One region of the Streptomyces sp. NPDC101393 genome, then DNA from elsewhere that is predicted to be linked to it. Evidence: predicted binding sites of a transcription regulator. Region 1 holds the regulator's gene; each other region holds the start of a gene.
What was found. The regulator HrcA, encoded in region 1, represses chaperone genes, less so after heat shock. The targets are predictions, from matches to a motif close to TTNGCACTCNGNNNNNCNGAGTGCNAA.

Region 1 (9,677 bases):
ACGTCTACCTCAAGGACAAGGAACACCCGCCGGCCTACCTGCCCTGCGGCGCGGACTGTACGACCGTCGAGTACAAGTCCGGGACCCGCAAGCACATCGAGTCCCTGGGCTACGACATCGTCGCCAACTTCGGCGACCAGTACAGCGATCTGCAGGGCGGTGCAGGCGACCGGACCTTCAAGCTGCCGAACCCGATGTACTACCTGCCGTAGGCAACACCGCGGCCCTCAGCGCCTCTTGGGGAGCGGCACGCGCATCAGGTCCCGGGCGACGGTGAGTTCGCCCGTGAAGCCCGCTGCGCGTGCCTGCCGCTCGAACTCCTCGGGGTCGGAGTAGCGCTGCGAGAAGTGCGTCAGCACCAGATGCCGCACGCCGCCCCGCACGGACACCTGACCGGCCTGCCCCGCGGTCAAATGGCCGTGATCGGCGGCCAGTTGGGCGTCCTCGTCCAGGAACGTCGACTCGATGACGAGCATGTCGGCGCCCTCCGCGAGGGTGTGCACGCCCGCACACAGCCGGGTGTCCATCACGAACGCGAACCGCTGGCCGGGCCGGACCTCGCTCACCTCGTCCAGGCTGACGCCGTTCAGCTCCCCGGCCCGCAGCAGCCGGCCGACATCGGGCCCGGCGATGCCGTGCGCCGCCAGCCGGTCCGGCAGCATCCGGCGGGCGTCCGGCTCCACGAGGCGGTAGCCGTACGACTCGACGGGGTGCGAGAGCTTGCACGCCGTCAGGACGTACGACGCCGACCGGTCCAGCTCACCGTCGGCGGCGACCGGCCGTTGCGTGAGCCGGACCGTCTCGCGGTAGGCGGTGGCGTAGCGCAGCCGGTCGAAGAAGTGCTGGCCGCTCGCCGGATAGTGCGCGGTGACCGGGTGCGGCACCCGGTCGAGGTTGATCCGCTGGATCACCCCGGCCAGTCCCAGCGAGTGATCGCCGTGGAAATGCGTGACACAGATCCGGTTGAGGTCATGGGCGGCGACCCCGGCGCGCAGCATCTGCCGCTGCGTCCCCTCACCGGGGTCGAAGAGCACGCCCTGCCCGTCCCACCGCAGCAGATAGCCGTTGTGGTTGCGGTGCCGGGTGGGCACCTGACTCGCGGTGCCGAGGACGACCAGTTCGCGTACGGACAACTCCCGCTCCCGACCCTCTGCCCCGTCAGACCAGGCGCTGGAGGTCGCGGCCGCCCAGCACATGCGCATGGGCGTGGAAGACGGTCTGGCCCGCGCCGGGACCGGTGTTGAAGACGATGCGATAGCCGGTCTCGTCGACCTTCTCCTCACCGGCCACCACGCCCGCCTCGCGCAGCACATCACCGGCGATCAGCGGCTCCGCGGCGGCCAGCTCCATGGCGTTGGCGTAGTGGACCTTGGGGATCACCAGGACGTGCGTCGGGGCCTGGGGGTTGATGTCGCGGAACGCGACGGTGGTCTCGGTCTCCCGGACGATGGTCGCCGGCACCTCCCCCGCCACGATCTTGCAGAACAGGCAGTCGGCCTGCGGTTCTCCCGCCACCGGTGAGCTCCTCCCAAGTCTTCGGCCGCCGCCGCCGAGCGCCGGACGGGCCGTTTCGAGCCGCGCCGGCCGCCCCGGCCGGGTCGCTGCCCGGCGTGGCCACCATGCGCCGTACACAGGACGCGTACGCCTCTGGATGCTACCGGGCGCCCCCGACCGGCCCCCGCAGCGACCGGGTGGCCACCCGGTCGCTGCGGTGTGGCGACGTGGTGGACCGATGAGGTGACCCGGTGACAGACGGCCGCGTGTGTGTGCGGACGGCCGGGCCGGGCAGGCGGTCCCGATCAGCCGGTCACGAGGCCGCGGGATCACTAAGCTGGGCCCGCAGACCGCTTTTCGCCCACAACCGGGAGTTATGCACCATGGCAACCACGCGCACCGCCAAGACCCACTGGGAAGGCAACCTCCTGGAGGGCAAGGGCACCGTCGCCCTGGAGTCCTCCAAGGTCGGCACCTATGACGTGAACTGGCCCGCCCGCGCGGAGCAGCCGGGCGGCGTCACCAGCCCCGAGGAGCTCATCGCCGCCGCCCACTCCGCCTGCTACTCCATGGCCTTCTCGCACGGCCTGGCCGGCAAGGGCTACACCGTCGAAAAGGTCGACACCCAGGCCGATGTGACGTTCCAGCCCGGCGAGGGCATCACCGGCATCGTCCTGAACGTCCGCGCCACGGTCCCCGGCCTGTCCGAGGACGACTTCCAGGCGGCCGCCCAGGACGCCAAGGCCAACTGCCCGGTCAGCCAGGCGCTGGCGGGCGTCAAGAACATCACGCTCAAGGTTCAGCTGGTCTGATCCGCCCGGAGCCGCGGCGGCCCTGGCGGCCGCTCCGCCCGGAAAGCAACAGCGGTGCGCCGGCGGGCCCCTGAGGGCCGGCCGGCGCACCGCCGCGTGGCACTCGGCCCCGCCGGGCCCGCGGTCAGCTCCAGCGCCCCGTACGGCCCAACAGCAGCGCCGTCGCGGCCGTACCGGCGGTGGAGGTGCGCAGCACGGTGCTGCCGAGACGGTAGGGCCCGGCGCCCGCCTCGGCGAAGGCGGCCAGCTCCTCCGGCGAAACGCCGCCCTCGGGACCGACGACGAGCACGATGCGGCCGGCGGCGGGGAGTTCGGCGGTGGCGAGCGGGGCGCTGCCCTCCTCGTGGAGGACGGCGGCGAAGTCGGCGTCCGCGAGCAGCGCCGCGACCTGCTTGGTCGTCAGCGGGTCGGCCACCTCGGGAAAGGTCAGCCGACGCGACTGTTTGCCCGCCTCACGGGCCGTGGCCCGCCATTTGGCCAGCGACTTCGCGGCCCGCTCACCCTTCCACTGGGTGACGCAACGCGCCGCCTGCCAGGGGACGATGGCATCGACGCCGGTCTCGGTCATCGTCTCGACGGCCAGCTCACCCCGGTCACCCTTGGGCAAGGCCTGGACGACGGTGATCAGCGGGGCCGCCGGGTCCTCGGTCCGCACCTCGGTCACCGAGACCGTCAGCCGGTCCTTGCCCTCGACGGCCGCGACCGTGCCCCGCGCACCGGACCCGCCGCCGTCCGTCAGCACGACCTCCTCGCCGACCCGCAGCCGGCGCACGGACACCGCGTGCCGCCCCTCGGGGCCGTCCAGGATCAGCGTGCCGCCGGCCCGGACGTCCGCGAGCGAATCGACGAGGAAGACCGGCGCGGTCATGACGCGGCCCCGGGACGGCTCAACGCCGCGCGCGCCGCGTCGAGTTCGGCCACCAGCACCTCGACCAGCTGCCCGGCCGGCAGCTCACGCGCCATGCGGTGCCCCTGTCCGGCCCACAGCGCCATGCCCTGGGCGTCGCCCGCCTTGGCCGCGGCCTTGCGCAGTCCGGAGGTGAGGTGGTGGACGGCCGGGTAGGCGGCCGGGGCGTACGGGCCGTGCTCGCGCAGGAATCGGTTGACCAGGCCGCGGGCCGGCCGCCCGGAGAACGCCCGGGTCAGTTCGGTACGGGTGAACAGCGGGTTGGTCAGCGCCTGCTTGTGCAGGGTGTTGGCACCCGACTCGGGAGTGACCAGGAAGGCCGTGCCGAGCTGCGCCATGGAGGCGCCCGCCGCCAGCACGGCGGCGATCTGCGCACCGCGCATCAGCCCGCCGGCCGCGATGATCGGGATCTGCACGGCCTCGTAGACCTGCGCGACCAGCGAGAGCAGCCCGATACCGGCGCCGGTGCCGTCGGCCTGCGGGTCGTCGCGATGGGTGCTCTGGTGGCCGCCGGCCTCGATGCCCTGGACGCAGACCGCGTCCGCGCCGGACCACTGCGCGGCCTGCGCCTCGGCCGCGGTGGTGACGGTCACGACGGTGTAGGTGCCGACCGCGGCGAACGCGTCGAGGACCGCGCGGGAGGGGCAGCCGAAGGCGAACGAGACGACCGGCACCGGGTCGTCCCGCAGGATCGCCAGCTTGGCCTCGTAGCCGTCATCGACGCCGCCGTACGGGTCGATCTCGCCGAGCGGGGTCTCGTACCAGGTCGATTCGCCGGCCAGCTGCTCGCGGTAGACCTCGACGGCGGCGACATCGGCGAGCGTGGGCTGCGGCATGAAGAGGTTCACGCCGAAGGGCCGGTCGGTCAGCCCACGCAGCTGTTTGATCTCCTGATACATGCCGTCGGCGGTTTTGTAGCCGGCGGCGAGGAAGCCGAGACCGCCGGCTTCGCTGACGGCGGCGGCGAGCTCCGGACGCGCGGAGCCGCCCGCCATCGGGGCCTGCACGATCGGGTAGCGGCAAAGATCGGTCAGCGCGGTGGGCATGACCACATCGTGTCACGTCCACTGTCACACCCCGAACCGGGTCCGCGCCGGTCCCGGGGTCTCCCCCGGAACCGGCGCGGACTCGAACAGCTACGGACTACCGCCCGTTGAAGGCATCCTTCAGCCGCGAGAAAAGCCCTTGCTGCCCCGGCTGAAAGGTGCCCGTGGGGCGTTCTTCACCCCGGAGCTTTGCCAGCCGCCGCAGCAACTCTTCCTGCTCGGGATCGAGCTTGGAGGGGGTCTGCACCTCAACGTGGACGATCAGGTCGCCCCGGCCGCCGCCGCGCAGATGGGTCACGCCGCGTTGGTGCAGCGGGATCGACTGACCGGACTGGGTGCCGGGCCGTACGTCGATCTCCTCCACCCCGTCGAGCGTCTCCAGCGGGCACTTGGTGCCCAGCGCGGCCGCCGTCATCGGGATGGTCACCGTGCAGTGCAGGTCGTCACCGCGGCGTTGGAAGACCGGGTGCGCGACCTCGTGGATCTCGACGTAGAGGTCACCGGCGGGGCCGCCGCCGGGGCCGACCTCGCCCTCGCCCGCGAGCTGGATCCGGGTGCCGTTGTCGACACCGGCCGGGATCTTGACCGTGAGGGTGCGCCGGGAGCGGATGCGTCCGTCGCCCGCGCACTCCGGGCACGGCGTCGGGACGACGGTCCCGAAGCCCTGGCACTGCGGGCAGGGCCGCGAGGTCATGACCTGGCCCAGGAAGGACCGGGTGACCTGCGAGACCTCGCCGCGGCCGCGGCACATGTCGCAGGTCTGCGCCGAGGTGCCCGGCGCGGCGCCCTCGCCGCTGCATGTGGTGCAGACCACGGCGGTGTCGACCTGGATGTCCTTGGTCGTGCCGAATGCCGCTTCGTTGAGCTCGATGTCCAGCCGGATCATGGCGTCCTGGCCGCGGCGGGTGCGCGAGCGCGGTCCGCGCTGCGACGCCGTGCCGAAGAAGGCGTCCATGATGTCGGAGAAGTTGCCGAAGCCCGCGCCGAAGCCGCCGGCTCCCTGGCCGCCGCCCGCCTGCGAGAGGGGGTCGCCGCCGAGGTCGTAGACCTGCTTCTTCTGCGGGTCGGACAACACCTCGTAAGCGGCGTTGATTTCCTTGAAGCGTTCCTGAGTCTTGGGATCAGGGTTGACGTCCGGGTGGAGCTCACGCGCCAACCGCCGGAATGCCTTCTTGATCTCGTCCTGCGAAGCGTCGCGGCGCACGCCGAGTACGGCGTAGTAGTCCGTGGCCACTTACGACTCCGCCAGGATCTGTCCGACGTAACGTGCCACTGCGCGTACCGCTCCCATCGTTCCGGGGTAGTCCATGCGGGTCGGTCCGACCACGCCGAGTTTGGCGACTGCCTCGTCGCCCGAACCGTAGCCGACCGCGACGACCGATGTGGACGCCAGGCCTTCATGAGCATTCTCATGCCCGATACGTACGGTCATGCCCGAGTCCTCGCCGAGCAGCTTGAGCAGCACCACGTGCTCCTCAAGGGCCTCCAGCACCGGCCGGATGGTCAGTGGGAAGTCGTGCCCGAAGCGCGTGAGATTGGCGGTGCCGCCAATGACCAGCCGCTCTTCGGTCTCCTCCACCAGAGTCTCCAGCAACACCGACAGCACTGTCGAGACCGTGCCGCGGTCCTCCTGCTCGAAGGATTCCGGGAGATCCTGCACCAGTTGCGGCACATCCGCGAACCGGCGCCCCACGACACGGCTGTTGAGCCGCGCCCGCAGGTCCGCCAGGGACGTCTCGCCGAACGGCGCCTCGCAGTCCACCAGCCGCTGCTCGACCCGCCCCGTGTCGGTGATCAGCACCAGCATCAGCCGGGCCGGGGCCAGCGACAGCAGCTCGACATGACGGACCGTGGACCGCGTCAGGGACGGGTACTGCACGACCGCCACCTGCCGGGTCAGCTGCGCCAGCAGCCGGACCGTGCGGCCCACCACGTCGTCGAGGTCGACGGCGCCGTCCAGGAAATTCTGGATGGCCCGCCGCTCCGGCGAGGACAGCGGCTTCACGCCGGCCAGCTTGTCGACGAACAGGCGGTAGCCCTTGTCGGTGGGGATCCGCCCGGCGCTGGTGTGCGGCTGGGCGATGAATCCCTCGTCCTCCAGGACCGCCATGTCATTACGGACCGTGGCCGGGGAGACCCCGAGCTGGTGGCGCTCGGTGAGCGCCTTGGAGCCGACCGGCTCCTCCGTCCCGACATAGTCCTGGACGATGGCGCGCAGCACTTCGAGCCTGCGTTCGCTGAGCATCCCGCGCACCTCCACTCCGGCCGTCCTGCCGATTCGTCTCGCGTTCGTCCTGCCTGGCACTCACACGGGCCGAGTGCCAAACACTGAGCCAGTGTACGGCCGGGTAGCACGGGCACGTAAAGGGCGGCTGATCGGCGGCCGTCCCGGCGCGGGCGCCTTGACCGGGTTCGGTGTATCTGCCGGGCAACGCTATCGCGATGGAGCTAGCGTCTCGGTATGCACAGTGGATGGGAAGAGGCCGGTTGGGAACGGCTCGGTGACGGTGTGGCCAGGCGGCGGATGCCCGGCTGGGACGAAACGGTCGGCGTCATCACCGGGTCCGCCGGCGTGATGATCGTCGACACCGGTGCGACGCTGCGCGACGGCGCGGATCTGCGCCGCGCGATCCGCGGCGTGGTGGGCAGAGAAGTGACACATGTCGCTCTTACCCACCCGCATTTCGATCATGTGCTGGGCACCGCCGCCTTCGCGGGCGTCGAGGTCTTCGGCGCGGCCGGTCTCGACGAGCTGCTGCTGCGCGAGCGGGACGCGCTGCGACTGTCCGCGGTGCGGCACGGCGTCGACCCGGACGCGGCCGCGGAGGCCGCCGACCTGCTGGTCCGCCCGCACCACCTCGTGCACGGTGAGCTGACCGTCGATCTCGGCGGCCGCTCGGTGCTGCTCGCCAATGTCGGCCCCGGTCACACCGCCCACGACATGGCCGTCCTGGTGCCGGGCCGGCACGGCGCCGCCGAGATCGTCTTCTGCGGCGATCTCGTCGAGGAGTCCGGTGAGCCGCAGGCCGGCCGGGACGCGCAGCCGCTGCGGTGGCCGGGGGCGCTGGACCGGCTGCTGACACTCGGCGGGGAGGACGCGGTGTACGTACCGGGGCACGGCGCCGCGGTGAATGCCCGTTTCGTCCGTGAGCAACGCGACGCCCTGGCCGCCCGCTTCGGCGTGTCCCCCGCCTGAGCGCGGCCGTCCCCTTATCTTCCGTCCCGTCCCCTGCCCGTCCCGTCCTCCCGGCGCCGCCGTCGGTCACAGAACAGGTCCCGTTCCCCATGCAGAGCAAGCGCTACAGCCCCGACCTCACCCCGTCCTGGAAGAAGCAGCGCCCCGCACCCGAGGTGCCGGCCGATCCCGATCTGGTGGTCGAGGAGGTGGTGACGGGCTTCTGCGGCGCCGTCATCAGCTGCGAGAAGTCGTCACAGGGGCCGACGGTCACCCTGGAGGACCGCTTCGGCAAGCTGCGGGTCTTCCCCATGGAACCGCGAGGCTTCCTGCTGGAGGGCAAGGTCGTCACGCTCGTACGCCCCCGGAGCACGCCCGCCGCCAGCGCCCCGGCGCGTACGGCGTCCGGCTCGCTCGCCGTCCCCGGTGCCCGTGCCCGGGTGGCGCGGGCCGGCCGCATCTATGTCGAGGGCCGGCACGACGCCGAGCTGGTCGAGCGGGTCTGGGGCGACGACCTGCGCATCGAGGGTGTCGTCGTGGAATACCTGGAGGGCATCGACGATCTGCCGTCGATCGTCCGCGGCTTCTCGCCCGGCCCGGACGCGCGCCTCGGGGTCCTCGTCGACCACCTGGTGCCCGGCTCCAAGGAGTCCCGGATCGCGGCCGAGGTCACGGACCCGGATCTGCTGGTCGTGGGGCACCCGTACATCGACGTCTGGGAGGCGGTGAAGCCGTCCTCCGTCGGGATCCCCGCCTGGCCGACGGTGCCGCGCGGCCAGGACTGGAAGACGGGCGTCTGCCGGGCTCTGGGCTGGCCGGAGAACACCGGCGCCGCCTGGCAGCGGATCCTGTCCTGCGTCCGCTCCTACAAGGACATCGAACCGGCCCTGCTGGGGCGGGTCGAGGAGCTGATCGACTTCGTCACGGCCGGCGGTGCGGCCTGACGCCGGGGAGGATGCCGAAGTCGCCGGTGTCCAGCTCGATGCCGAGCAGGTCCAGCGGCACACGGTCGCCGAACTTGGTGATCCGCTGCACCGTGTAGTCGGCCTCGTCGCCGCCGCCGACAGGCTCGGTGAGCAGCACGCAGTGGGCCACGATGGGGTCGATGATCAGGTACGCGGGCACCTTGCCCGCGGCGTAGATCGAGCGCTTGATGCCGTAGTCGCGGTCCACGCTGGTCTTGGAGACGACTTCCACGAGCACCGTGACCACCGCGGACGGCAGGAGGCGCCCGGACTCCGGCCCGGCGTCCCGTTCCAGCACCACGAGATCGGGAACCGGTTCGCTCTGCTCGCTCAGGATGTCGATGTCCTGGGTCTGAAGGCGTTCCCACTTCTGACGCGGGATCTGATCCATGACCTCCTGCACGATCCGGTTATGGACCAGATCCGGCCCCGCCACCATCACAATTTCCCCCCGGAGGAGCTCAATCTTCACGCCCTCGGGAACCTCAATGGTCTCGAAGAGCTCCCTCATCCGGCGTTCGTCCACAGCGGTCATCTCCATGGTTTCGCTTACCGTCGCCGTGTTGGGCGGCCCGGCCAGGGGGAGCCTAGGCAGGTTCGGAGGCCCGTCGCATCGGTTCACTCATTCGGTGACTCAGTCCACCAGATCCCGCACCACGGCGTCAGCCAGCAGCCGTCCCCGGAGTGTCAGAACGGCCCGGCCGGCCTCGTACGGGCCCGCCTCCAGCAGCCCGTCGGCCAGGGCACGCGCCGCCGCACGCGCCCCGTCCGGGGCGAGCAGGTCCAGCGGGCAGCCGTCGGCCAGCCGCAGTTCCAGCAGGATGCGCTCGACGCGGCGGTCCTCGGCGGGGAGGATCTCGCGGCCCGCGCCCGGGGAGCGGCCCTCGGTCAGGGCCTGGGCGTAGGCGCCGGGGTGCTTGACGTTCCACCAGCGCACGCCGCCGACATGGCTGTGCGCGCCCGGTCCGGCGCCCCACCAGTCGGCGCCGGTCCAGTACAGCTCGTTGTGGCGGCAGCGGGCGGCCTCCGTGGTGGCCCAGTTGGAGACCTCGTACCAGGTGAAGCCGGCGGCGGCGAGGCGTTCGTCGGCGATGAGGTAGCGGTCGGCGTGCACGTCGTCGTCGGTCATCGGGACCTCGCCGCGGCGGATCCGGCGGGCCAGCTGGGTGCCCTCCTCGACGATCAGGGCGTACGCCGAGATGTGGTCGGGTCCGGCGCCGAGCGCCGCGTCCAGGGTGGCGCGCCAGTCGTCGTCGCTCTCGCCCGGGGTGCCGTAGA
Region 2 (9,677 bases), on a different contig from region 1:
GGACAGGACCAGGGCGCAGCCGTTGTCCGAGACCACCGGGATCTCCTTGGCGACCAGGTTCATCCCGTCCCGGATGGGGTTGACCAGGGCCACGTCGGCGAGGCGGTAGGCGGCCAGGGAGCGGGCGAAGTCGTCCTTGACGTGCAGGATGACGGGCAGCCAAGTCGGCGTGCCGTACTCGGCGTTGATGGCCTCGGCGACGCGTTCCACCTCGTCGGTGTAGTCGCGGTAGACGGCCAGGTCCTGGCGCGAGGGGTAGGCGAAGGCGATATGCGCGACCCGCTCGTGCCATTCGGGGTGGTCGGCGAGCAGCCGGCGAAAGGCGTGCAGGCCGCGCACGATGTTCTTGGAGAGCTCGGTGCGGTCGACGCGGACGATGGTCCTGCGGTCCGCGCCGCCGATCTGCTCGCGCAGCGCCGCCAGCCGCTCGTCGACGTCCGGGCGGTGCGCGCGTTCGTGCAGGAACGCGGCGTCCGCGCCCAGGCCGTGCACGCCGATGCGGGTCGTGTGCGGCTTGCGGTCCGGCGGCGACGACACGAGCTCGGGCGGCCCGTCCTCCGGGCGCCGGAGCGCGCAGTCGGACCCGAGCGCGGTACCGGCGCAGTCCAGGAACCGTTCGGACCAGCGCCGGGTGAGGAAATTGGCCCGGTCCGCACCCAGGATTCCCAGGGCCAGCTGCCGCTGGATGTCGTCGGGCAGTATCGCGAAGTACTCCGCGGGCGCCCACGGGGTGTGCGAGAAGTGCGCGATACGCAGGTCGGGGCGGCGCTCCCGGAGCATGCCCGGCACCAGCGCCAGGTGGTAGTCCTGCACGAGGACGGCGGCGCCGGGCGCCGCGCCGTCGGCCAGCGCGTCGGCGAAAGCGGCGTTGTAGGCCTCGTACGACGCCCACTGCGCGCGGAAGTCCGTATCGAAGGCCGGTTCCAGCGGGGTCTGGTAGAGCATGTGGTGGACGAACCACAGCACGGAGTTCGCGATGCCGTTGTAGGCCGCGAAGTGGACGTCCTCGGGGATGTCCAGCATCCGGACGCGCTGTCCACCGGTGTCCTCCCGGTCCAGGTCACCCCCGGTGCGCCGGACCGCCTCCCGGTCGCCGTCACCGAGCGCCGCACACACCCACACCGCGTCGGTGTCCGGCCCGATGGCCGACAGGCCCGAGACCAGCCCACCGCCGCCCCGCTTGGCGCTCAGCGTGCCGTCGCCACCCAGCGAATAGGAGACCGGACCACGATTGGACGCGACGAGCACCTCGGCACCACTGCGTTCGGAGACCATGCGGCGACACTAGCCCGCGGGGTGGCCGCGCAAACGTCCACAGCGCCGCGCGCCGCGCTTCACGCCGCCCGCCGCGCCGCGTACTCCGGTATTTCGGCCATCGGGGGGCGCTCCTCGGTGTCCACGTCCGTGGTGCGTGCGACGAAGCCGTCCGCGCCGCGGTCGAACTGGGTGAGCCGGGGGCGTACCAAATGGCCGCGGGTCAGCCGCAATTGGGCCGTGCGGTAGATCGCCGCCGCCATTCGGCCGAGCGCCTGGCCGTCCTGATGGCGGTGTTTGCGCACGCCCACGTCGACCTGGGCGAGGGCGTCCAGGCCGACGGTGTGCAGCGCGTCGACGAGCAGGCCCAGCTCGACGCCGTAGCCGACGGGGAAGGGCAGCCGCTCCAGGAGGGAGCGGCGGGCCGCGTACTCGCCGCCCAGGGGCTGCACGAAGCCCGCCAGCTGCGGCCAGTGCAGATTCAGCAGCGGGCGGGCGACCAGCTCGGTGACCCGGCCGCCCTGGCCGGGGGAGCCCGCGGCGGACCCGTCGAAGCCGGGCTCCAGCGGCCGGTCGTACATCGCCTTCACGAACTGGATGTCCGGATCCGTCAGCAGCGGGCCGACGATGCCGGACACGAAGGAGGGCGAGAATTCGCGGAGATCGGCGTCGATGAAGCAGACGATGTCGCCGGTGGTCGCCAGGAGGGAGCGCCACAGGACCTCGCCCTTGCCCGGTACGGCGGGCAGCCTCGGCAGTACGGCATCCCGGTGGACGACCCGTGCGCCGGCCGCCGCCGCGACCTCGGCCGTGCGGTCCGTGGAGCCCGAATCCAGCACCACCAGCTCGTCGACCAGCGGGGCCGCGGAGGTCATCAGCCCGGCACGGATCGCCGTGACGATCGCGCCGACGGTCGCCTCCTCGTCGAGGGCGGGCAGCACTACACTGACCGTCCGGCCGGTTTGCCGCTTGGCGTCCAGGAGCCGGTCCAGCGGGCGGTCGGCAGCGGACCAGGAGCGGCTGCTCAGCCAGCGCTCCACCTCTTCCAGCACGTCTACGACTCCTCGGTGACCGCCGTATCAGCGGCCGTGTGATCCATCTCGCGGTTCGGACGACTATCTCAACCATCAGGGCCTTCGGTTACAGTCTTGAACAACGCGGATGGCCGTCGCATGTCGGGGTCACCGCCACAAACGCCTGGGTTTCGATCCAGCGCCATACCGCTCATCCAGAGGGGCAGAGGGAAACGGCCCGTTGAAGCCCCGGCAACCCTCCAGCCGGTCTTGCCGCCAGGACGCAGACGTCCCGCGCGCGTGAGGCTCCCGGCTAGGGAAGGTGCCAAATCCGTCTCGTGGCGAGATGCGCTGCGAGGAAGATGAGGAGAAAGGGCCTCCCTCTCATGGCTGTGCAGCACACCGAAACCACCGAAAACGCCCCCACCGTCGCGTTGGGACCCGCCGTCGCGCTCTCCTGCCGCGAGTGCGGGCAGCGTTTCGACCTCGGCCCGATCTTCGCGTGCCAGGAGTGTTTCGGACCGCTCGAAGTCGCCTATGAGCTGCCGAGCGGCGACCCCGAGGTCCTTCGCAAGCAGATCGAGGCCGGCCCCGACAACATCTGGCGCTACGCCCCGCTGCTGCCCGTCCCCGCCGACGTGGCCGACAAGCCCAACATCAACCCCGGCTTCACCAAGCTCGTCAAGGCCGACAACCTCGCCCGCGAGCTGGGCGTCAGCGGCGGCCTGTACGTCAAGGACGACTCCGGCAACCCGACGCACTCCTTCAAGGACCGCGTCGTCGCGATCGCCGTCGAGGCGGCCCGCGTCTTCGGCTTCACCACCCTGTCCTGCTCCTCCACCGGCAACCTCGCCGGCGCGGTCGGCGCCGCGGCGCGCCGGGCGGGCTTCAAGTCCTGCGTGTTCATCCCGCACGACCTGGAGGCCGGCAAGGTCGTCATGGCCGCGGTCTACGGCGGCGACCTGGTCGGCATCGAGGGCAACTACGACGACGTCAACCGCTTCTGCTCGGAGCTCATCGGCGACCCGCTCGGCGAGGGCTGGGGCTTCGTCAACGTCAACCTGCGCCCCTACTACGGCGAGGGCTCCAAGACGCTGGCGTACGAGATCTGCGAGCAGCTGGGCTGGAAGCTGCCGGACCAGATCGTCATTCCGATCGCTTCCGGCTCGCAGCTCACGAAGATCGACAAGGGCCTCAAGGAGCTGATCCAGCTCGGTCTCGTCGAGGACAAGCCGTACAAGATCTTCGGTGCCCAGGCCGAGGGCTGCTCGCCGGTCTCGACGGCCTTCAAGGCCGGTCACGACGTGGTGCGCCCGCAGAAGCCGAACACCATCGCCAAGTCGCTGGCCATCGGCAACCCGGCCGACGGGCCGTACGTCCTCGACATCGCGCGCCGTACGGGCGGTGCGGTGGAGGATGTGAACGACGAGCAGGTCGTGGACGCGATCAAGCTGCTGGCCCGGACGGAAGGGATCTTCGCGGAGACCGCGGGCGGCGTGACCGTCGGCGTGACCAAGAAGCTCATCGAGGACGGCCTGCTCGACCCGTCCCTGACCACCGTCATCCTGAACACCGGCGACGGCCTCAAGACGCTTGACGCCGTCGCCCCGACCACCGGGCCCACGGCCACCATCCGCCCGAGCCTGGACGCGTTCCGCGCGGCCGGCCTGGGCTGAGCCGCGGCGCAGCCGTACGCGGCGCCCGGCGTACGCCCTCCGTACGCCGCCCCCGAACCCGCAGTCGTATTCCGTAGTCGCTGGAAGGCAGAACCCATGAGCGTCAAGGTCCGGATCCCCACCATCCTCCGCACGTACACCGGCGGCGAGGCCGAGGTCGTCGCCGAGGGCGCGACCCTTTCCGAGGTGATCGGTGACCTGGAGAAGAACCACCAGGGCATCGCGGCCCGTGTGCTCGACGACGCGGGCAAGCTGCGCCGCTTCGTGAACGTGTACGTCAATGACGACGACGTCCGCTTCGAGCAGGGTCTGGAGACGCCGACGCCGGACGGCGCGGGCATCTCGATCATTCCCGCGGTTGCCGGAGGGTGCTGATTCGCGCCATCTCGTCTCTCGTCTGACTGGAATTACCCCGTCCACGGCAAAGCGGACGGGGTAATTCCATGTTGCGAAAGGCGCTACCATCGTCTTGATCCCACTCCGCCTCGCGGCCAACTCCTCTGAGACTGCGGTCAGTTGTGCCCAAAATGTGTGCGGTTTTTGTCACCTAAGCACCCTATGCCCGGCCCGACTTGCCCTGGAAAAGCGGCAGTTCGCGGGATAAGGGCGGATTCCCCGGTCCCGGATTTCTCGTCCGATTGACCTGTTGCGCTGGGCAGTGGTGCAGATACATTCAGCGGCGGTCGACGCGTTCCGGCGCACACCCCGCGGGCCTCCTGGGGGGTGAGGTCTGACCCGGGTCCGCGGAGTGCGGTCCTGTGCAAGGGCCAGTAATAGGGGAGTTAGGCATGGCTCAGGGCACCGTCAAGTGGTTCAACGCGGAGAAGGGGTACGGCTTCATCGCGGTCGACGGTGGTGCGGATGTTTTCGTCCACTACAGCGCGATCCAGATGGACGGTTACCGCACCCTTGAGGAGGGCCAGCGAGTCGAATTCGAGATCTCGCAGGGCCAGAAGGGGCCGCAGGCGGACATGGTCCGGGTGGCGGCCGGCTGAGCGCCGACCGACTGCAGCGTTTGTGAGGACCCGCACCCTTCCGGGGTGCGGGTCCTTCGCTGTCCCGAGGGCATCCGGTGGGGATCCGGTGGGTAGTGGTCACCGGGGTGAGGCGCTTGCACTCGACGGGGTCGAGTGCTAATCATTGCGTTAGCACTCTCCCAGTGAGAGTGACAGAACTTGGACCGGGCCGGTGAGGCCCGCGGGCCGCGTGGGGCAAGGAACCACACGGTGTGCAGGCCGTCCGTCGCGGGCGCCTCTCGGTCCGATCCACCCTCCCCCAGACTCTGTCCGGGGGTACCCCAGTCCGTGGAGGACACTTCACATGGCAAAGATCATCGCGTTCGACGAGGAGGCACGGCGCGGTCTCGAGCGCGGGATGAACCAGCTCGCCGACGCCGTCAAGGTCACCCTCGGCCCGAAGGGCCGTAACGTCGTCCTCGAGAAGAAGTGGGGCGCCCCCACGATCACCAACGATGGTGTTTCCATCGCCAAGGAGATCGAGCTCGAGGACCCGTACGAGAAGATCGGTGCCGAGCTGGTCAAGGAGGTCGCGAAGAAGACGGACGACGTCGCCGGTGACGGCACGACGACCGCGACCGTCCTGGCGCAGGCGCTGGTCCGCGAGGGCCTGCGCAACGTCGCCGCCGGCGCCAACCCGATGGCCCTCAAGCGCGGCATCGAGAAGGCCGTCGAGGCCGTCTCCGCCGCCCTGCTGGAGCAGGCCAAGGATGTGGAGACCAAGGAGCAGATCGCCTCCACCGCCTCCATCTCCGCCGCTGACACCCAGATCGGCGAGCTCATCGCCGAGGCGATGGACAAGGTCGGCAAGGAAGGCGTCATCACTGTCGAGGAGTCCCAGACCTTCGGTCTGGAGCTGGAACTCACCGAGGGTATGCGCTTCGACAAGGGCTACATCTCGGCGTACTTCGCCACCGACATGGAGCGCATGGAGTCGTCGCTCGACGACCCGTACATCCTGATCGTCAACTCCAAGATCGGCAACGTCAAGGACCTGCTGCCGCTCCTGGAGAAGGTCATGCAGTCCGGCAAGCCGCTGCTGATCATCGCCGAGGACGTCGAGGGCGAGGCCCTGTCGACCCTGGTCGTCAACAAGATCCGTGGCACCTTCAAGTCCGTCGCCGTCAAGGCCCCGGGCTTCGGTGACCGCCGCAAGGCCATGCTCGGCGACATCGCCATCCTCACCGGTGGCACCGTCATCTCCGAGGAGGTCGGCCTCAAGCTGGAGAACGCCGGCGTCGACCTGCTGGGCCGTGCCCGCAAGGTCGTCATCACCAAGGACGAGACCACCATCGTCGACGGTGCCGGTGACAGCGAGCAGGTTCAGGGCCGGGTCAACCAGATCCGCGCCGAGATCGAGAACAGCGACTCGGACTACGACCGCGAGAAGCTCCAGGAGCGTCTGGCGAAGCTGGCCGGCGGCGTGGCCGTCATCAAGGCCGGTGCCGCCACCGAGGTCGAGCTCAAGGAGCGCAAGCACCGCATCGAGGACGCCGTTCGCAACGCGAAGGCGGCCGTCGAGGAGGGCATCGTCGCCGGCGGCGGCGTGGCCCTGCTCCAGGCTTCCTCGGTCTTCGAGAAGCTCGACCTCGAGGGCGACGAGGCGACCGGCGCCAACGCTGTGAAGCTGGCCCTGGAGGCCCCGCTGAAGCAGATCTCCGTCAACGGCGGCCTTGAGGGTGGCGTCGTGGTGGAGAAGGTGCGCAACCTGACCGTCGGCCACGGCCTGAACGCCGCGACCGGTGAGTACGTCGACATGATCGCCGAAGGCATCATCGACCCGGCCAAGGTCACGCGCTCCGCGCTGCAGAACGCCGCCTCCATCGCGGCGCTCTTCCTCACCACCGAGGCCGTCATCGCCGACAAGCCGGAGAAGGCGGGCGCTGCCCCGGCCGGCGGCGGCATGCCCGGCGGTGACATGGACTTCTGATCCTCCTGAGGATCGGCAGGCCATAGCGCCCCAGCAGTACGCAGTACGTATCGAAGGCGGTACCCCTTCCAGGGGTGCCGCCTTCGGGCGTTGGGCGGGCCGGTGTGGGTGAGCCGGTGGGCGGCCGCGTGGTCGTGGTGTCGCACCGGCCACCCAGGCCCGACGGCCGGCATGTCGAGGCGTCGTACCGCTTCGTCGACGGCGTGGCCGAGGTGATCGCGCAGGCCGAGGAAATCGCGGGAGGGCGCACCGTCGCCGTGGCGGCGGGCGAGGTGGGCGGGCAGGCATGCGCCCTCGGTGGGGGCCTGGGGCGGGGCCGAGGCGAAGGACGGGGCCGCCCTCGTCGGCGCACCCTTGTCGACGGTGATGCGATCCGGCCAGCTTTAAGCGGAATGTAGCCATCCGGTTATTTGGGGTGATCTCTGTGGGTAGTTTCCCCCTCGATCGCCGCAAAGGTGCCGATTTCGTGGGTCTTGTGCCCCGCAACTGGCTTGCTTCGTGCGTGCGTTCGCGAGTTTCCGTGCGGCCGCGATCAGGCGGCCCACGAAGGTTCCCTCGAAGGGTCAGAGATGGCACAGCAAGCCCGCATCGATGTCGACACCAGCCTGGTGGAGGGCGCCACCGCCGCCTCCACCGAGCAGCTGGCGGAAATCGCCCAGGCCGTCCCCCCGCGTGTCTGGTTCGCCGACGCGCCCGCCGCCCCGGCGGCCGCCGGGACGGCACGGCAGCCGGACGTGGAGTGGGTACTGTCCGGCACGTCGCCCCACCGGGGCGAGCAGGCCACCGGAACGGCTGCCGTCTACTACGGGGCCGGCCACCGAGGCCTCCAGCGGCCTTTCATCTTCGCCGACGGCTTCAACTACGGCCCGAGCGATCTGCCGGGCCTCTGGAGCCACTTCAACGCACCCTACGAGCCCGGCAAGGAGGGCTTCCTCGACCAGCTGCTCGCCGCCGGTCAGGACGTCATCCTGCTCGGCTTCGACAAGCGGCACACCTACATCCAGGCCAACGCCGGAGTGGCCACGAGCTGTGTCCTGCGCGCCATCGAGGAGCGGCAGGGCAACGAACCGCTGACCGTCGGCGGGGTGAGCATGGGCGGCCTGGTCACCCGCTACGCCCTGGCCTCGATGGAGCGGGAGGGCATCGACCACCAGACCGCGACCTACGTCTCCTGGGACTCGCCGCACCAGGGTGCCTGGATCCCGCTCGTCCTCCAGCAGATGGCGTACTTCTTCGAGGCGCTGACGCCGTCCAAGCCCGACCAGCCCAAGCAGGCCGAGCTGATCCGCAGCCCCGCCGCCCAGCAGCTGCTGTGGGGCTGGGTGGAGAACGCCAAGTACTCGGGCCCGGTGGCCACCGCCAGCCCGCTGCGCGAGGAGTTCCTGAGGGAGCTGGCGGACCTCGGGCACTGGCCGCAGCGGCCCCTCAAGATCGGCGTCGCCAACGGCAACGGGCAGGGGACCGGCCGGAAGCTGCCCCCGGGCGAGGTGGCCTTCGACTGGAAGGCGATCGTGGCGAGTGCCACGGCCCGCTTCCAGCCCGCCGGTGACCAGCAGCGTATCGGCGGTATGCACCTGGGCCTTGAGGTGCGCCGCTCCACCACCACGAACGTGCCGCCTTTCGACGGCGCGCCCGGCGGCACCCTCGCCTCGTACGGTCTGGTCGCGGATGCTCTCAAGGTCAAGATCAGTGACGACTTCCGGGACGCCTGCTTCGTCCCGACGGTCAGCGCGGTCGCCCTCGACTACGACCCGGTCGCGTGGTCCATCGACCTGAACACGGACATCTCCGAGCTCCCGCCCGAGCGGAGCGCCCTCGACCAGTTCCAGACCGACTCGGAGAACACCCCGCACAGCAATGTCTCCCCGACGCTCGCCAACTGGCTGCTGGAGCGCCTGGTGCGCTGAGCCGCCGCGAGCCGACCGGCCGTCGGCCCCGGGTGCTGGGATCCGGGGCCGACGGCTCGGTCGGAGAAGCGGGGGGGGGGAGGGGGGACTGCCCCGGCGGCGGCTTCAGGGGACCACGGTGTTGGGGCTGGGGCTGGGGCTGGGGCTGGGGCTGGTGTTGGGGCTGTCGGCTTCGGTCAGTGGGCGTAGTCCTTGAGCTTCTCCGTCCTCAGGGTGATACCGAGAGGGCCGGGGATGTCGATGACGCGCGCCGTGCGGGTCCCTGCCCCGTGCGAGCGCGGTGATCGGGCCGCCGGTGAGGTCGGGGCGGCGCAATCCCGGTACGGCCCGGTAGTTGGCCGATGCGTCGGCCCCGGCCGCCCATGGGTGGGGTGGCGCGCAGGGGACCCTACGGCCGGCCGGACCTTGCGACGCGCTGTGGGACGGGGCGGCGGAAGGGAGTCAGGCCGGCAGGTTGCCGGGAGGGGCGTTACGGCTGGAATGCCGTCCGGGGGACATCTGGCGGAGGGCGGTGCGGAGGAGAGCGTTGACCTGGGCGGGGCGTTCCTGGTGCGGCATGTGGCCGGTGTTCTCCAGGAGGTGGAACTCGCCCTGCGGGGCGAGGTTGGCGAGAGCGCGGGAGACCTCGGCGGGAATGTGGTCGAGGTCGCCGTGGAGGAAGAGCGCGGGGACGGTGAGGCCGCCCAGGGTGTGGCGGGGGTCGGGCAGGGCGCCCTCCGCGAACAACGCGTCGATGTGGGTCCCCGAGGCGAGGGTCTGCCGGATGGTGCCGTCGATCAGCTCGGGGGAGGCGGCGGGGCCGAACCAGGTGGGCACCCAGGCGGCCAGTGTCGCGGCGCGGTCGGTGGCGAGGCGCGTACGCAGCTCGGCGAGTTGGCCGG
Region 3 (9,677 bases), on a different contig from region 1:
TCTACTCCTGAGGCGCACCGCCCCGGGCGGCTCCCCGGAGGGCGTGTTTTGTCTTCCTGGGAGCACTCCCGCCGCTCACCGCCCCGGGGCCCGCGCGGAGGTCTTACCCTGGCAAGCAGCACCGGGCGCGCGTGTGGGGAGGCGGAGAGCTGTGGACTGGTTCTGGTGGGTCTTCATCTTCTTCATGGCGGGCGGCTTCGCCAAGGTCGCCGACACCGCGCGCACGGCCCTGCGCACCCGGCACGAACGCACGATGGAACGCCTGGAGACCGCCCGTCAGGAGCGGCAGGAGCTGGCCGCCGCACACAAGCCGCCGGAGCCCGTGTGCGGGTGCACCCACCACCTCGCCAAGCACGACAAAAAGGGCAAGTGTCACGAGCGCGTCGAGGTGCCGGTCGCCTGGGACGCGGACCACAAGCCGGTGCAGTACGAAGCGGGCCAGTGCACCTGCCAGCAGTACGTCGGCCCGCAGCCGCTCTCCCAGATCTACGCCGAGGACCTCACCGACCTGGCGTGAGGGGCGCCTCCGGCGATTCCGCGGGGTGCCCCAGCAGCATGGTGGGGGCGCCGGCGACCCGGGTGAGGAAGATCGTGCAGGACCGCCGCCCGCCGCCCAGCTTCAGCTTCTTGCGCAGCTCCTCCGGCTCGACCGCCGACCCCCGCTTCTTGATCACCGCCACCCCCACCTCCCGCTCCCGCAGCAGCGCCTTCAGCTTCTTGACGTTGAACGGCAGCACGTCCGTGACGGCGTAGGCGGTCGCGTACGGGGTCGCCACCAGCCGGTCAGCGGTGACGTACGCGATCGTCGGATCGATCAGCCGGCCGCCGACCTGCTGGGCGACGTCCGCGACGAGATGGGCCCGGATGACCGCGCCGTCCGGCTCGTACAGCCAGTCCCCGACCGGCCCCGGCTCCGGGTCGGGCAGCCCCGCGCCGAGCAGCGAGTCGCCGGCCGGAAGCAGGGTGGCGCGCCGGCCGGCGGGAGCCAGGGCGGGGCCGGCGGCCGCATCATGGGCCGCCCCGAACCACAGCACGGCTTCCTTCACGTCACCGGAGTCGGAGATCCACTCCGTCTCGGCGTCGTCCGGCAGCGCGTCGTGCGGCACACCGGGCGCGATCTTCAACGCCGCGTACGGCGCCTTGCGGGCCGCCTCGACGGCCCAGGACAGCGGCGGCGAATAGGCCTCCGGATCGAAGATCCGGCCCCCGCGCCCCCCGCCCCGCCGCGCCGGATCGACGAACACCGCGTCGTACCCGGCGGTGTCCACCTCCGTCACATCCGCGCAGCGCACCTCCACCAGCTCCGCCAGCCCCAGCGCCTCGGCGTTCGCGCGGGCCGCGGCGCAGGCCAGCGGATCGCGGTCGACGGCGAGCACCGAGATCCCGGCCCGCGCCAGCGCCAGCGCGTCGCCGCCGATCCCGGAGCAGAGGTCGACCAGGGTGCGCACGCCCAGCGCGGCGAGCCGGGCCGCGCGGTGGGCGGCGACCGTCGCGCGGGTGGACTGCTCGACGCCGTTGGGCGTGAAGTACATGAGCCGCGCGTCCGCCCCGAACTTCGCCGCCGCGCGCTGCCGCAGCCGGGCCTGCCCGAGCGCGGCGGAGACCAGTGGCGCCGGGTGGTCGCGGCGCAGCCGGGTCGCGGTGGCCAGCTCGTCGGCCGGATCGTGGTCACGCAGTGCGGCCAGCAGCGCCTGTCCCTCGGGGGCGAGCAGTGCGGAGAAGGTGTCGAGATCGGTCACCCGCCCATCATTCCTCCTGGACGGCGAGGCGAACGGCGGCGGGGGCGACGGGAGCCGGCGGCGGGTCGGCGGGGCGGTGTGGGCCGGACGGTGGACGGTCTCCGCGTGGCGGGCGGCGGCACAACCACGACGGGCGGGCGCGCTGCCAGAATCCGGCGCTATGCATCTTGTCGGACTTTTCCGGGCGCGGGGCCTGCTCGCGCTGTGCGCACTCGGGTTGCTGGCCGCGGGCTGCGGCACGATCGCCACCGACGGTCAACAGGACAACGAACCGGCGGGCAGCCGGATGGCCGCCCCCGCCGCCCGCGCCCTCGTCACCCAGGCCCGCACCCTGGAGCGGGCGCAGGCCCGCGAAGTGGCGGCGGCCAAGCACTGGGGGCTGGACACGGCGCCCCTGTCCCGGCCCCGGCCGCCGGCCCGTAAGCCGTTCCTGGCCAGTGAGGCGCGCTACTCCCGGGGCGGCCCGGGGCTGCCGCCGGTGATCTCCCGGGTGCCGACCGACGACAAGGTCGTGTTCCTGACGATCGACGACGGTGACGAGAAGGACCCGGAGTTCGTGCGGATGATGCGCGAACTGGACGTCCCCTACAGCGCGTTCCTCAGCGACTACCTCGCCAGTGCGAACTACGGCTACTTCCGCGGTATGCGGAAGCTGGGCAACGGCGTGCACAACCACACCCTGCACCACCGCTATCTGCCCGGCCTCGACGCGGACGGTCAGCGCAAGGAGATCTGCGGCCAACAGGACATCCTGCAACGCGAGATCGGCGAACGGCCGCGCCTCTTCCGCCCGCCCTACGGCAACTTCACCGAGGAGACGCTGCACATCGCGGCCTCCTGCGGTGTCGAGGTCGTCCCGCTGTGGACCCAGGAAGCGTTCCCCGACCGGATGGAATACCGCGACCTGGACCAGCGGCTGCACCCCGGCGACATCATCCTGACCCACTTCCGGGGCCGCCACGACTGGCCCGGGACCATGCCCGACGTCGCGCGCCGGGTGGTGCGTACGGCCACCGAACAGGGCTTCGCCATCGCCCGGCTGGAGGACTACGTCTGAGGGCGGGCCGCGGCCGGCGCCCCGGGCTTCATGCCGCCGGCCCGGGTGCCGGCTCGCGGTGTCCGCGGTGCCGCCGCGAGGGCCGGCCGCTCCCCGCGGCCACCGGCTCCCGGCGCCGCTGCGCGCTGTCGCTGATCCGCAGCAGCAGCGCCACCATCACCCAGTTCGCGACGAGCGACGAACCGCCCTTCGCGAGGAACGGCAGCGCCTTGCCGGTGAGCGGGATCAGCCCCGTCACACCACCCGAGACGACGAACACCTGGAGCAGCAGCGCCCCGGCCAGCCCGACCGCCAGCAGCTTGCCGAACGGGTCGCGGGCGGTCAGCCCCACCCGCAGCCCCCGCTGGGCGAGCAGTACGTACAGCAGCAGTACGGCCATCACCCCCGCCAGGCCCAGTTCCTCCCCGACGGTCGTGAGGATGAAGTCGCTGTTCCCCGCGAAACCGACCAGCTCCGGGTGTCCCTGGCCCAGACCGCTGCCGCCGATGCCGCCGCTGCCGAAGCTGAACAGCGCCTGCGCGGCCTGGTCGGAGATCAGCCCCGGCGGGCGTTCGGACGGGGGCAGAAAGATGTCCATGGGGTGCAGCCAGGCCATGATCCGGCCCTTGACGTGCGGTTCGGTGGAGCCGACCACGGCCGCCCCGACCGCGGCCATCGCGAGTCCGCAGATCACCCAACTGGTGCGCTCGGTGGCCATGTAGAGCATGATCACGAAGACGCCGAAGAAGATCAGTGAGGTGCCCAGGTCGCGTTCGAAGACCAGCACCAGCAGGCTGATGACCCAGATCGTGAAGATCGGTGCGAGCTGCCGTCCCGGCGGCAGCTGGACGCCCATCACCCGGCGCCCGGACAGCGCGAGCGCATCGCGGTTGACGGTGAGATAGCCCGCGAAGAACACCGAGATCATGATCTTCACGAACTCGCCCGGCTGCAGCGACAGCGGCCCGAGCAGGATCCAGCGCTTGGCGCCGTACCTATCGGCACCGAAGAACGCCGGAGCCATCAGCAGCACCAGCGCGACCACCATCGTCAGATAGATGTAGCGCTGCAGTATCCGGTGATCGCGCAGCACCATGAGGATCACGATGCAGGCGGCCACCCCGATCACGGTCCACACCAGCTGTCCGCTGGCCGCCTCGGCGATGCTCAGCCGCGGCGTCACGGCGTAGGTCATGTCCAGCCGGTGCAGCAGGACCAGGCCGATGCCGGTCAGCAGGGTGGCCAGCGGCAGGATCAACGGGTCGGCGCGCGGCGCGAAGCGGCGTACGACGAGGTGCGGGACCAGCGCCACGAAGAACATGCTCACCGCGAACCCGGACAGTCCGCCCGGCAGTTGCCCGGTCATCGACAGGCCGGTGCAGGCGTAGCCGAAGACCGTGATCAGGACGCTGAGCACGAGCAGCCAGGCCTCGGTCCGGCGCCGGTCCGGCGCACGGGCCAGGGCGGCGAACGTCATCGTGCGCTCGGCATCGCTCTCCGGCGCCCCGCCACCCCGGGTGGCGCTCGTCAGTCCCCGCACGCAATTCCTCCGGCCTTCGCCACAACAGTCGGCAAGGTAGACGGCTGGGGGGTAGGCACGGTTGCGGGGCGGGTGTGCTCTTTGCCCCACGTTGTCGGCTCTCCGGCCCAGGCGAGGGGGGAAGGACAGGAACGGGCCGACGGGTACGGGACCACCGTCGCCCCTCCGCCTTTCCTCACCCCCACCAGGGGCGGGCGCACGGCTTACGGGAGGGGCCGGGCCGCAGGGACGCAGTCCCGGGGGCCCGGCACCGCACCCACCAAGCACACCGAGGGCGCCCGGCCCACAACCATCCCCGCCCCGCCGTCAGGCGGGGAAGAACAACGGACGAGACGCGGCGGGGCGGACGGCCGCGGGGGACCCGGCAACGCCACACCTGGCACTCCGCTTGACCGAGTGCTAACCGCGTCATAGTCTCGGCGTTGGCACTCTCCGCAGGGGAGTGCTAAACACGGCGACGGGCTGTTCCGGCACCCGCGACGACGGTTCCTCCTGGTCGCCACCCCAGACAGTTAACCCCGTGAGATCTCCGAAGGGGGAGGTCGGATCGTGACGACCGCCAGCACCAAGGTTGCCATCAAGCCGCTCGAGGACCGCATTGTGGTCCAGCCGCTCGACGCCGAGCAGACCACGGCCTCTGGCCTGGTCATCCCGGACACTGCCAAGGAGAAGCCCCAGGAGGGCGTCGTCCTGGCCGTGGGCCCGGGTCGCTTCGAGGACGGCAACCGTCTTCCGCTCGACGTCACCGTCGGCGACGTCGTGCTCTACAGCAAGTACGGCGGCACCGAGGTGAAGTACAACGGCGAGGAGTACCTCGTCCTCTCGGCTCGCGACGTTCTCGCGATCGTCGAGAAGTAATTCACCCAGAATTGCCTAGATCTGCGCCCCTGGTTCCCGCGTCTAAACAACCCGGGGCAGGGGCGCAGTTCGTTTGAGCGATAGCGGCCACCGCTGCGTGGCCGAGGATCGCAACGAGAGGACTTGAAGCAACCCATGGCGAAGATCCTGAAGTTCGACGAGGACGCCCGTCGCGCCCTCGAGCGCGGCGTGAACAAGCTTGCCGACACCGTCAAGGTGACGATCGGCCCCAAGGGCCGCAACGTCGTCATCGACAAGAAGTTCGGTGCCCCGACCATCACCAACGACGGCGTCACCATCGCCCGTGAGGTAGAGGTCGACGACCCGTACGAGAACCTCGGCGCCCAGCTCGTCAAGGAGGTGGCGACCAAGACCAACGACATCGCGGGTGACGGCACCACCACCGCCACCGTGCTGGCCCAGGCGCTGGTCCGCGAGGGCCTGCGCAACGTCGCCGCCGGCGCCTCCCCGGCCGCCCTGAAGAAGGGCATCGACGCCGCCGTGAAGGCCGTGTCCGAGGAGCTCCTCGCGACCGCCCGCCCGATCGACGACAAGTCCGACATCGCTGCCGTGGCCGGCCTGTCCGCGCAGGACAAGCAGGTCGGCGAGCTCATCGCCGAGGCGATGGACAAGGTCGGCAAGGACGGTGTCATCACCGTCGAGGAGTCCAACACCTTCGGTCTGGAGCTGGACTTCACCGAGGGCATGGCCTTCGACAAGGGCTACCTGTCGCCGTACATGGTGACCGACCAGGAGCGTATGGAGGCCGTCCTCGACGACCCGTACATCCTGATCCACCAGGGCAAGATCGGTTCGATCCAGGACCTGCTGCCGCTGCTGGAGAAGGTCATCCAGGCCGGCTCCTCCAAGCCGCTGCTGATCATCGCCGAGGACGTCGAGGGCGAGGCCCTGTCGACCCTGGTCGTCAACAAGATCCGTGGCACCTTCAACGCCGTGGCCGTCAAGGCCCCCGGCTTCGGTGACCGCCGCAAGGCGATGCTCGGCGACATGGCCACCCTCACCGGTGCGACCGTCATCGCCGAAGAGGTCGGCCTCAAGCTCGACCAGGCCGGTCTCGACGTGCTCGGCACCGCCCGCCGCGTGACGGTCACCAAGGACGACACCACCGTCGTCGACGGTGGCGGCAAGTCCGAGGACGTCCTCGGCCGCGTCAACCAGATCAAGGCCGAGATCGAGTCCACGGACTCGGACTGGGACCGCGAGAAGCTCCAGGAGCGCCTCGCCAAGCTCGCCGGTGGCGTCTGCGTCATCCGTGTGGGTGCGGCCACCGAGGTCGAGCTCAAGGAGAAGAAGCACCGTCTGGAGGACGCCATCTCCGCGACCCGCGCCGCGGTCGAGGAGGGCATCGTCTCCGGTGGTGGCTCCGCTCTGGTGCACGCCGCCAAGGTGCTGGAGGGCTCCCTCGGCAAGGAGGGCGACGAGGCCACCGGTGTCGCCGTCGTCCGTCGCGCCGTCGTCGAGCCGCTGCGCTGGATCGCGGAGAACGCCGGCCTTGAGGGCTACGTCATCACCGCGAAGGTCGCCGAGCAGGACAAGGGCCAGGGCTTCAACGCCGCCACCGGCGAGTACGGCGACCTGGTCAAGGCCGGCGTCATCGACCCGGTCAAGGTCACCCGCTCCGCCCTGGAGAACGCCGCGTCCATCGCGTCGCTGCTGCTCACGACCGAGACCCTGGTCGTCGAGAAGCCGGCCGAGGAAGAGGCCGACGCGGGCCACGGTCACGGCCACAGCCACTGACCACGCTCCGCATGATGTCGCTCGCGTAGCGACATCGCGCGTCGTCAAGACGCCCCTGTCCTGCCGCGGTTCTGCGGCGGGGCAGGGGCGTTTTGCGTGGTGCGGCCGCCCGCGCGGCGTCGTGCCGTGGTCAGCGCAGCACGCCGAGCGTCCGCATGATCTGCATGATGTCGTAGTGCCACCAGCCTTCCTGGATCCTTCCGTCGCGGAAGCGGAAGACCGTGGTGCCGGTCATGGTGCAGCGCTTGCCGGTGGCGGCGATGCCCATGAACTCACCCCGGTGCGTGCCGGTCCAGGACCACAGCGTCACGACGTCGTCACCCTCGGAGATCTGGCGGTTGATGGTGAAGGTGAAGTCGAAGGCGCCGCGCCAGCCGGTCACGTCCTTGCGGATCTCGGCGGAGCCGATCGTGGCGTCCACGTCCTTGCTGATGTCGTGGTCCCGGTAGTCGGGCGCGAACAGCTCGTCGATGGCGTCGAGGTTGCCGTCGACGGCGATCTCGCCGAAGAAGCGGCGCGCGGCGGCGGTGTTGAGCTGTTCGTCGCGGACCACGTCGAGGTCGGTGAAGGAGGGCGCGCCATCGCAGAGCGCCACCATCTCCTGGAAGATCTGGCCGGTCTCCGGGAGGCGGGAATTCTTCATCGCCTCTTCGTGCGACGGGAAGTCGACGATCTCGACGAAGTGCGAACTGTCGGAACGGTCCTTGCCGACGACGCTGTGGGTGGCGCTCCGCCTGCCCTTGGTCTGCTCCATCCACTTGTCCATGAGCTGGTTCATGCCGTCGATCTGATCGGTCTTGAAATCGATCACTTGTACGAATTTCATGGCGCCTCCCGCGTCGCGTGCGGGCCTCGTGAAGGAGGGGATAAGGCCAGTTTAGCGAGGAATGTCCACCCTGCGGTCGGTGTGCCCGCCCGGAAGTGTCAGGCCGAATGGTGCAGCGCCCCGGGGAGGACCGGATCGGCGAACGGGCGGCCGGTGGCGAACCGCTCCACCTCGTCCAGCGCCAGGTCGGCCATCCGGTGCAGTTCGCCGCCGAGCGAACCCGCGATGTGCGGGGTGAGCAGCACGTTCGGCAGGTCGTACAACGGCGAATCGGCGGGCGGGAGTTCGGGATCCGTCACGTCCAGGACCGCGTTGAGGCGGCCGGTGGTCAGCTCGGGGAGCAGGGCCGACTCGTCGACGAGCGAGCCGCGTGCGGTGTTGATGAGGGTCGCGCCATCGGGCATCAGGGCCAGCTCGCGGGCGCCGAGCAGATGGTGGGTGGCGGGGAGCTGCGGGGCGTGCACGGTGACGATGTCGCTGTCGGCGCAGAGGGCGTCCAGGGGGACCCGCGTCGCGCCCAGCCGGGCGGCCTCGGTGGCGTCCACGTACGGGTCGTACAGCAGGATCCGCAGGTCGAAGGGGCGCAGCAGGGCGATGAGGCGGCGGCCGATGCGGGAGGCGCCGATGACGCCGACGGTACGGCCGTAGTTGCCGGAGCCCTCCCACTCCCGCTGCCAGTCGTACGGGCGGTCGCGCAGCGTGCGGTAGCGGTGGGCCGCGTGCAGCACCCGTTTGTTGGCGAAGAGGATCGCGGCGAGGGTGTATTCGGCGACCGGCAGGGCGTTGGCGGCGGCGGCCGAGGTGACCGTGATGCCGCGTTCCCAGCAGGCGTCGGTGATGTGGTGTTTGACGGAACCGGCGGCGTGGACGACGGCGCGCAGCCGGGGGGCCGCCTTCAGCACCTGGGCGGTGAGCTGCGGGGCGCCCCAGCAGGTGAGCAGCACCTCGGCGTCGGCGAGTGCGGCGGCGATCTCCGGTGCGGGGTCGGCCAGCTCGTGGGCGACGCGGCGGGAGTCGGTACGGGTGAGCGTCGTGAGGCGGGTGTGGTGATGGTCGGCGAGCAGCCGGTCGGCGACACCGGGGCCCATGGCGAGCAGCAGGGAGGGCCTGGTGGGCGGGATCTCCGCAGGTCCGAGGGGACTGTCAGTGGTGGGGTGCATGGTGGTACCGGAACTCCTTCGCGGCCGCCCGACATTGGCCGTCATTTGACGCTGCCGGCGGCGAGGCCGGCCTTCCAGTGCCGCTGGAGGGCGACGAAGGCGATGATCAGCGGGATGACGGCGAGGAGCGAGCCGGTGACGACGAGAGGGTAGTAGGACGGCTCGGCGTGGGTGTTGCTGTTCCATGCGTACAGCCCGAGGCTGAGCGGGAAGAGGTGTGGGTCGGAAAGCATGACCAGGGGGAGGAAGAAGTTGTTCCAGATGGCGGTGAACTGGAAGAGGAAGATGGTCACCGCGCCGGGCATGACCATGCGCAGGCCGATGGACCAGAAGATCCGCAGCTCGCTCGCGCCGTCCATACGCGCGGCTTCGACGGCCTCGGCGGGCAGGTAGCCGGCGCTGAAGACCCGGGCGAGGTAGACCCCGAAGGGGTGCGCGAGGACGGGTATCAGCACCGCCCAGTAGGTGTTGACCAGGCCGGTCCGGCTCGCGAGCAGATAGAGCGGCAGGGCGAGCGCGGTGGTGGGCACCAGCACCCCGAGCAGCACGACACCGAACAGCCGCTCCTTGCCGGGGAATTCGTAGGTGTGGAAGGCATAGCCGGCCGCCACCGAGATCAGCGCGGAGAGCAGGGCGCCACCGCCCGCGTAGAGCAGGCTGTTGGCGTACCACCGGAAGTAGATGCCGTCGTGGAAGGACGCCAGCCGGGAGAGATTGCCGCCGAGATCGAAGCCGTCGAAGGTGAAGGCGTCGCCGGCGA

Region 2: a site for HrcA is predicted at 5,089-5,115, ahead of groL (chaperonin GroEL). Genes of this name have one in related genera too.
Region 3: a site for HrcA is predicted at 4,692-4,718, ahead of groES (co-chaperone GroES). Genes of this name have one in related genera too.

The regions. Positions count from the first base shown of each region.
Region 1 is NZ_JBIWNU010000004.1:40,327-50,003, reverse strand. Features, by position in the region: gene ACIRQ7_RS13705 (HAD family acid phosphatase) at 1-212, shown strand, start outside; gene ACIRQ7_RS13700 (ribonuclease Z) at 228-1,133, opposite strand; gene ACIRQ7_RS13695 (histidine triad nucleotide-binding protein) at 1,159-1,515, opposite strand; gene ACIRQ7_RS13690 (OsmC family protein) at 1,878-2,306, shown strand; gene ACIRQ7_RS13685 (16S rRNA (uracil(1498)-N(3))-methyltransferase) at 2,431-3,174, opposite strand; gene ACIRQ7_RS13680 (nitronate monooxygenase) at 3,171-4,259, opposite strand; gene dnaJ (molecular chaperone DnaJ) at 4,357-5,493, opposite strand; gene hrcA (heat-inducible transcriptional repressor HrcA) at 5,494-6,504, opposite strand; gene ACIRQ7_RS13665 (MBL fold metallo-hydrolase) at 6,721-7,455, shown strand; gene ACIRQ7_RS13660 (DUF3097 domain-containing protein) at 7,545-8,378, shown strand; gene ACIRQ7_RS13655 (Uma2 family endonuclease) at 8,356-8,934, opposite strand; gene hemW (radical SAM family heme chaperone HemW) at 9,034-9,677, opposite strand, start outside.
Region 2 is NZ_JBIWNU010000001.1:1,169,254-1,178,930, reverse strand. Features, by position in the region: gene ACIRQ7_RS05020 (trehalose-6-phosphate synthase) at 1-1,275, opposite strand, end outside; gene ACIRQ7_RS05015 (glucosyl-3-phosphoglycerate synthase) at 1,335-2,306, opposite strand; SAM riboswitch class I at 2,476-2,636, shown strand; gene thrC (threonine synthase) at 2,654-3,943, shown strand; gene ACIRQ7_RS05005 (MoaD/ThiS family protein) at 4,040-4,318, shown strand; gene ACIRQ7_RS05000 (cold-shock protein) at 4,732-4,938, shown strand; gene groL (chaperonin GroEL) at 5,264-6,889, shown strand; gene ACIRQ7_RS04990 (hypothetical protein) at 7,459-8,796, shown strand; gene ACIRQ7_RS04985 (alpha/beta fold hydrolase) at 9,238-9,677, opposite strand, start outside.
Region 3 is NZ_JBIWNU010000008.1:111,095-120,771, forward strand. Features, by position in the region: gene tsaD (tRNA (adenosine(37)-N6)-threonylcarbamoyltransferase complex transferase subunit TsaD) at 1-11, shown strand, start outside; gene ACIRQ7_RS25370 (hypothetical protein) at 152-517, shown strand; gene ACIRQ7_RS25375 (methyltransferase domain-containing protein) at 501-1,739, opposite strand; gene ACIRQ7_RS25380 (polysaccharide deacetylase family protein) at 1,900-2,796, shown strand; gene ACIRQ7_RS25385 (FtsW/RodA/SpoVE family cell cycle protein) at 2,825-4,252, opposite strand; gene groES (co-chaperone GroES) at 4,865-5,173, shown strand; gene groL (chaperonin GroEL) at 5,309-6,931, shown strand; gene ACIRQ7_RS25400 (ester cyclase) at 7,062-7,757, opposite strand; gene ACIRQ7_RS25405 (hydroxyacid dehydrogenase) at 7,856-8,917, opposite strand; gene ACIRQ7_RS25410 (carbohydrate ABC transporter permease) at 8,959-9,677, opposite strand, start outside.